Regions from separate parts of the Alteromonas sp. AWJ4_197 genome, predicted to be linked through region 2. Evidence: predicted binding sites of a transcription regulator. Region 2 holds the regulator's gene; the other holds the start of a gene.
The links. The regulator FliA, encoded in region 2, starts transcription of late flagellar genes. The targets are predictions, from matches to a motif close to CTAAAGNTNNNNNNNNNNNNGCCGATA.
Positions count from the first base shown of each region.

Region 1: ACXAGC_RS17945 (DUF5610 domain-containing protein) is a predicted target of FliA. The motif match lies at 2,001-2,027, and genes of this name have one in related genera.

Region 1 is NZ_JBSWWW010000008.1:381-4,477, reverse strand. Features, by position in the region: gene ACXAGC_RS17960 (acyl-CoA desaturase) at 1-9, opposite strand, end outside; gene fabR (HTH-type transcriptional repressor FabR) at 195-806, shown strand; gene trmA (tRNA (uridine(54)-C5)-methyltransferase TrmA) at 811-1,914, opposite strand; gene ACXAGC_RS17945 (DUF5610 domain-containing protein) at 2,057-3,391, shown strand; gene ACXAGC_RS17940 (RNA recognition motif domain-containing protein) at 3,491-3,967, opposite strand.
Region 2 is NZ_JBSWWW010000005.1:193,552-197,648, forward strand. Features, by position in the region: gene flhF (flagellar biosynthesis protein FlhF) at 1-615, shown strand, start outside; gene ACXAGC_RS12540 (MinD/ParA family protein) at 612-1,478, shown strand; gene ACXAGC_RS12545 (RNA polymerase sigma factor FliA) at 1,475-2,203, shown strand; gene cheY (chemotaxis response regulator CheY) at 2,251-2,634, shown strand; gene ACXAGC_RS12555 (protein phosphatase CheZ) at 2,669-3,415, shown strand; gene ACXAGC_RS12560 (chemotaxis protein CheA) at 3,428-4,097, shown strand, end outside.

The DNA.
Region 1 (4,097 bases), on a different contig from region 2:
TTTTTTCATGATAACAACTCGGCTTACAACTGTACGCTAATTTATCGTTTTCACCGGGCGCAGGCAAGGGAAAAGCGACATTTTCAGCTTTAAGTATAGTGCAGATTCTGTGAAACTGATGTGCCGTCATCGCCGGGGTAAGGTACAATCGATACCGTTTTACAGGTATCCGGAATGAAAAGAAGGAGTTGGCGGTGAGTCGTCAGGAGCAAAAATTAAAAACCCGCCAGAATATTATCAATGCTGCTTTTGGTTTGCTTGATGAGCAGCGCAGTTTGTCTGCTATCAGTTTACGTGAAGTCTCCCGTGCAGCCGGCATTGCGCCGACTTCTTTTTACCGTCACTTCAAAGATATGGACGAACTCGGTCTGACGCTGGTGGACGAGGCTGGTCTTGCACTCCGTCAACTGATGCGTCAGGCAAGACGCCGTATCGCCAGTGGCGGCGGGGTTATCGATACGTCGGTTGATACCTTCATGGAATTTATTACCGCCAATACTAACGTCTTCAGATTACTGCTCCGTGAACACACCGGCACCTCAACTGCTTACCGGATGGCAGTACTGAGGGAAATTCAGCATTTTATTGAAGAACTGGCTGATTATATTGTTGAAAGTCAGGGGGCAGAGCATCAACTGGCAAGTCTTCAGGCAGAAGCCATGGTCCGGCTTGTATTCAGTGCCGGAGCTGAAGCATTAGAAGTGGATGTGCCGTTGAGGCAGGAAATTGGTCACAGGGTAAAAGCGCAATTGCGTTTTGTACAGTTGGGGGCAAAAGTCTATCGCCCCCCGGAAAGTCAAAAGTGAGTAATTAACGGTTTCTCTTAACCAGTTTTACGCCGGCTTCAATGTGGTGCGTAAAAGGGAATTGATCGAACAAGGCAGACGCCACCAGATCGTGGGTTTGCGACAATGTCGCCAGATTCGCTGCCAGCGTCTCGGGATTACAGGAAATATAAATAATTTCCGGATAGTCCTGAATCATCTTCAGTGATTCTTCATCAAGACCGGCTCTTGGCGGGTCAACCAGTACAGTCGTAAAGTTGTATTCTGATAAATCAATGCCGTTAAGGCGGGAAAACTGACGTCCGGTTCTTAATGCTTCTGTAAACTCTTCTGCAGACAGACGAACAATCTCCACATTGTCTATGTTGTTCACTTCAATGTTAAATTGCGCAGCGTTAACCGAAGGTTTGGCGATTTCAGTGCCGATGACTTTGCGAAACTGGCTGGCCATAGGCAGTGAGAAATTACCGGCTCCGCAGTACATTTCAAGCAGATCGCCGCTGGTGTTTTCACACACAGACAATGCCCATTCGATCATGCGGCAGTTCACTTTTGCATTCGGCTGGGTAAAGCTGTTTTCGATATGCCTGAATTGATAGTGTCGTCCGTTTACCGGCAGCGATTCGATGATAAAGTCATTGCCCAGAATTTTCTTCTGCTTACGTGCCCGGCCGATAACATTCACTGTGCCGAAGGTGTCTGACAACGTATCTTGCAGTGCCCTGGCAGCCGTTTCCCATTCATCATCCAGCTGACGGTGATACAGAAGGCTTATCACCAGTTCACCCGAAAGTCCGCTCAGATAATCAATCTGAAATAACTTCTTTCTCAGTACCGGGCTTGAACGAAGTGCTGTCATTAAAAATTGCATAGCGGCATTGATGGTATCGCTTGCCGGCGGGAAGGTGTCAACGCGATACTTTTCTTTCGTCTCGCTGTTGAACATGATGTGATACAAGTCATCGCCATCATGCCATACCCGAAATTCTGCACGCATGCGGTAGCCGGTTTCTTCAGAGGCAAACACAGACATCTCAGTTTGACCATATTGATCAAGTAGTTGTGACAGTCGCGAGATCTTTTCGTCTAACTGCGCGGTATATTGCTGACTGTGTGTCTGAGTTGTCATGGTAGTTGCTTCATCTTGTTTGCCGGGCTGCGCATTGTAGTGTCTTAAATTATTTGTGCAAACACTGTTCTGAGATTGCATTAAAATTAAACAATTCGTTAAGTCTGCCGATAACTAATGTGAGGTTAGTGAGGACAACATTATGAACGTGGGTGAAATTAAGGCATTTGTTAGTGAGCAGAAGCCGGCTGTTGCAGAGCAGAAGGCACCTGAAGACCCTAACAAAGCAATCAAAAAGCAGTTACAGCAGGATGGACTTCGTCAGGCTGCTGAATTTCAGCAGCGGCAAACCGCAATGGTAAGCGTCAGTAGTTCGCAGACGACCATTGGCCTGAAAGTCTACAGTTCGTCAATGGAGCAACAGATTACCGTTGACGGACAGCGTGGAAAGTTTGCAAAAGATGATACGTCAGATAAAGAGAAGGAAACCTCTTTATTTGATTTTGAGGAAGTGGCAAAAAACGTTATGCGTTTTGTCGGTGGGGTCATTCAGGGTGCTGCAAGAGGTGGTGCGGATGAAGAGAAACTCGGTAATCTTTTTTCGCAGGCGAGAGAAGGGGTTTCCCGGGGAATTGCCATGGCGGAAAAAGATCTGGGAGGCCTGATGAATGATGATATCTCAACGGGCATCGACAGAAGCCGCAGTCTCATCGAAAACCGCATTAATGCACTGGAGTCTGATCTGCTCGGTATTCAGAATGAAGATCAACTTGCCGCAGGCGGTGTTGAATCAGCTTTGAACGTTAACAGCAGCAACTCAGAGTCTGCCAGTCTGACAATTCGTACCAGAGATGGTGATGAAGTGCAGTTGAGCTTTGAGAGTCTGAGGGCTTATCAATATGCCAGCCAGCAAACCGTCGCTTATACGACTGAGCAGGGGCAGGGGGGTGATGATAATGGTTTTCAGAATGTCGTTGCTACAGACAGTACCTCTTACTCGTACTTTGATCGTCAGGGGATCAGTTTCTCTCTGAAAGGCGAGCTGGATGAAGGTGAATTAACGGCCATTGCTGATTTAGTGGAATCCGTTAACGATCTGGCTGACACGTTCTTTGGTGGCGATCTGGATAAGGCGTTTGAGAAAGCGCTGGAACTGGGATTTGATGATCAGGAACTTACGGGTTACGCATTGCAACTGAACAGAACGCAGCAAACGGAAGTTGTGAAAACTTACGGTGCTATTCAGCATTATCGTGACGGCAGCGAGTCCGGTTCCCACGGCGATGAAGCGAAGCCTGTGGCACAATATCTGAATAAGATGCTTAACGTCTTTGATTCGGCGAGACAACAACTAGCTTCAGGTGAAGACTTCAACACTCTGATAAATGGCCTGATCAACGAAATGAAGGATGTACAGGTACCGGATTTAGTCACAGCTATAAATCGTTTCCATAGTTTCAATCAGCGTTTACTTGACGCAATGCCGGGCGAGCAACAGAAAACTCAGCCTGTAGAGCCTCCGGCAAGCGAAAGCTGAAAGATACGGGCGGACTATTAAAGTAGTGATGCCCAATTCAATATTCAGATAAAAAAGAACCCCGGCATGCCGGGGTTCTTTTATGTTTGTGTAGTACGACTACTCGGTTTCTCCTTTCTCCCTTGCAGCACGTACTTTCAATGTTCTTTCCAGAAATACTTTATCGTTTAGTTCCGTAATAGCTGAATCTACGTCGCGGGTAATGACTTCGATAAATCCATACCCTTTACGTTTTCCAGTACGACGGTCCTTCATAAGACGAACACTCTGAACTTCGATGTAATCCTTGAAATATTCTTTCACTGCATCTTCGTTCGCTTTATATGGAAGATTACCTACATATAAAGTGGCTGTTTCTCCGGAAGTATCAGAAGTCACATCAGCATTCACTGTAGAGGACGTTGAAGACGAACTCAGCAGAGATGCAAGCCAGGGTGTAACGATACCGCTAATAAGCAAAGACACTGCAACGGTGACAGGAAGACTCGCTTCCAGACTAGCGGAAGAAACGATGAGATAACCTGCGATTGCGAATACCGCGCTAATTACTGCGCATTGAATAAAGCCTACTTTCATAAACCTACCTTTAATTATTTTAGTGAAACGTTGGAGGCTGTTCATAGTTTACTCATTTGTAACAAATTGAACAATGGTCTGATGAAATAGTAGACGAAAGACCAATGAAAAATAGACTTTTGTTGGAAAA
Region 2 (4,097 bases):
GGCAAAACCACGACTGTTGCTAAATTAGCAGCACGCTATGCGCAAAAATACGGTGCTGATCAGGTGGCTATGATCACTATCGATACCTACCGTATTGCCGCTTATGAACAGCTGGCAACGTATGGCAAAATTATTGGCTGTACCACAAGGAAGGCGCAAAGCAGTGAAGAATTAGCCGAACTTCTCTTCCAGTTACGCCATAAGCGTCTAATATTAATAGACACGGCTGGTTTCAGTCAGCGCGACAGTCGTTTAATTAAACAACTTGGTCAATTTAATCACGGACAAATGCAACCTGTCCGTAAATACCTGGTTGCGCAGGCAAATACCCAATATCCTGCATTGCAACGCATCATTGAAGCGTATAATTCCGTTAAGCTTGACGGATGTATCTTCACGAAAGTTGATGAATGCTACAGTTTGGGTGAGGTTTTAAGTGTTGCTGTTGAACAGCAATTGCCAGTTAGTTATGTGACCGACGGGCAGCAGGTACCTGAAGATATTAAAGTTGCTGATGCAAAATCTCTCGTATCTGCCGCTGCAAAGCTTTATAAAAAGTACGGTTTGAATCATACTAAGCGTAATCATGAAGTTAATTCAGTTCAGGCAGTATGATCGAAGATCAAGCGAGTAGCTTACGAAAGATGAATCAATCACGCCTCATAAAGGTTATTGCCGTTACCGGCGGCAAAGGTGGTGTTGGTAAAACCAACATTACATTAAACACGGCGATTGCTATGGCCAAGCAAGGTAAGCGGGTCATGGTACTCGATGCCGATTTAGGATTAGCGAACGTTGACGTCATGCTGGGTCTGCGTGTTGAGAAGAACCTTTCTCACGTATTGTCCGGTGAATGCACACTTGATGATGTTCTGGTAACCGGACCTCACGGTATTAAAATCGCTCCGGCGACTTCAGGTACTCAGGCAATGACTGAGTTATCGCCCACAGAACATGCCGGATTAATCCGTGCTTTCAGTGAGTTGCGGTCGCAGATTGACGTGCTGATTGTAGATACCGCAGCCGGTATTTCCGATATGGTACTGAGTTTCTCCCGTGCCTCGCAGGACATCATGGTCGTGGTTTGTGACGAACCGACTTCTCTGACCGATGCCTACGCATTGATTAAAATTTTAAACCGTGAGCATGGCGTGTTCCGTTTTAAAATTGTGGCAAACATGGTTAGGGACATCCGTGAAGGGCAGGAATTATTCAGCAAGTTATCAAAAGTGACAGGCAGATTCCTGGATGTGGCACTAGAATTGGTGGCAACTGTACCTTTCGACGAAAATATTCGTCGGGCAGTCAGAAAGCAAACCGCTATTGTGGATGCATTTCCCGGTTCTCCTGCGGCCGTAGCGATTAGTCAGTTAGCCACCAAAGCGCTTAACTGGCCGGTACCGGCTCAGCCGGGTGGTCACCTGGAATTTTTCATTGAACAACTGGTGACGAAGCAAGCAGTAGGAAGCCAACGTTGAATAGTAAAGCGGCAGCTTACCAGCAGCAGACCGACAAGTCGCAGCTGGTCGAGCGCCATGCATCCCTTGTAAAACGTATTGCCCATCACCTGATGGCGCGTTTGCCTGCCAGTGTGCTGGTGGATGACCTGATTCAGGCAGGGATGATCGGATTGCTGGAAGCCGCCAGAAATTTCGACGGCTCGAAAGGGGCCAGTTTCGAAACCTTCGCAGGCATCCGTATTCGTGGTGCTATGCTGGATGAAATCCGTAAGGGCGACTGGACACCCCGTTCAGTGCATAAAAATAGCCGTGCAATTACGGAAGCCATAACACAAGTTGAAAGAGAAACTGGCAGAGACGCGCGTGATACAGAAATTGCTGCTAAGCTAAATGTCAGTATTAATGATTATCATCAAATGCTTAACGAGGTGAATGCCGGTAAACTTGTCGGTATTGAAGACCTGGGTGTGTCAGAAGATGTAATCAGCACAGAACAGAATAAAGGTAATGATTCACCCCTCGAAGATTTAATGCAGGGGGCGTTTCAAAAGGCGTTGGCGCATGCCATCACAACATTACCTGAACGGGAAGCAATTGTACTGTCCCTGTACTATGATGAAGAACTGAATTTACGTGAAATCGGTGAAGTTCTTGAAGTCAGTGAGTCAAGGGTCAGCCAGATTCATAGCCAGGCCATGTTAAAACTAAAAGCCCGAATGCAATCATGGCAGGCAGAAGAATAAAACATACTAATATTAATAACGATTGATAATCCTCACCGGAGGCTATTTTGGACAAGAGTATGAAAATTCTTGTAGTAGACGACTTCTCTACTATGAGACGAATCATAAAGAACCTGCTTAAAGATCTTGGATTTTCCAATATTCAGGAAGCTGACGATGGAAGTACGGCCCTCCCCATGCTCCAGCAAGGCGACTTTGAATTTGTCGTGACCGACTGGAACATGCCAGGTATGCAGGGTATCGACCTGTTACGCGCTATTCGTGCAGACGACAAACTCAAGCACTTGCCAGTATTAATGGTGACAGCTGAAGCGAAAAAAGAGCAAATCGTTGCTGCAGCACAGGCAGGTGTAAACGGATATGTTGTGAAGCCTTTCACAGCCGCTACACTTAAGGAAAAACTCGATAAGATTTTTGAGCGTTTAGGTTGATCCAGCCGCTCCCGCCAGAGAAGAGGATTACTGGATGTCTCCTACTAAAAAAGTCCCTATTTCGCTCGAAGAAGCAAAACAGCTGGTAGCATATCTTGAGCAGGGCGATGACGACTCCGCCAGCGCCCTGCTTGAAGCCGTATCTGCCAAAGAGTCTGTCGAACTTTTTGCTGAAGTTGGCAAACTTACCCGTCAACTTCATGACGCCCTCAACACCTTCCAGTTAGACGAGCGAATTGCTGGTCTGGCTAATGATGATATTCCTGATGCGCAAACGCGTCTCACCTACGTTATTGAAGAAACTGAAAAAGCGGCTAATACTACAATGGACGCTGTAGAGTCCTGTATGCCCATTGCTGAATCTTTATCAGACCGGATCACAACTCTTGAGCCTGAATGGCAAAAGCTTATGACCCGTCAGATTGAGCTCGGTGAATTCAAGAGTTTATGTATGGATATCGACGCCCTGTTTAAGGACATGTCGAAAGATTCTTCTAAACTTAACAGCCTTTTGACCGAAGTATTAATGGCACAGGGTTATCAGGATTTGACAGGCCAGGTTATTCGCAGAGTGATTGACCTGGTGAAAGAAGTCGAAGACAGCCTTGTGAACATGCTGACCGTGTTCGGTGAACGGGATGCACCTGTTAAAGCACAGAGCACCACGAACAAGCCGGACGCTGTTGAAGCGGAAGGGCCAATCATGAACGCTGAGAAGCGGGATGACGTAGTACAAGGCCAGGATGACGTGGATGATCTCCTGTCGAGCCTTGGTTTTTAGGGGAGCGAATGAATGTCGTTTGATGTTGATGAGGATATATTACAGGACTTTCTGGTCGAAGCCGGAGAAATCCTGGAACAATTACAGGAACAGTTAGTTGACCTGGAGAATAATCCGGAAGACGCTGACCTCCTCAACGCGATTTTCCGTGGATATCACACGGTAAAAGGTGGCGCAGGTTTCTTATCTCTGACTGAACTGGTTGAGATTTGTCACGGCGCAGAAAACGTCTTTGACGTAATGCGTAATGGCCAGCGTACACTGACGCCGGAATTAATGGATGTCATTCTGCAAGCGACAGACGTCGTAGTGGAAATGTTTGAGCGGGTAAAAGCCCGTGAACCACTCGAAGCCGCTGATTCAAATCTTGTTGATGTTCTGCATAAGTTGAGCAAGCCAGAAGCCCCCGGCGAAAATATTTTTGGCGGGGAAACGGCAGCACCAGCAGAAGAAGTGCCGGTAGCAGAAGAACCTGAGCTGATTTTTGAAGAGGTACCGGTTGCACCGGAAGCCGCCGCTGTTGCTGAGCCTGCCGGCGATAACAGCATTGAAGATATCAGCGAAGATGAATTTGAAGCGTTACTGGACCAGCTGCATGGTTCCGGTGCGCCCGGCAGACCGTCAGCAGATGCACCTTCTAAGCCAGCTGCACCTGCGCCCGCTCCGGCAGCAGCGGCTGGCG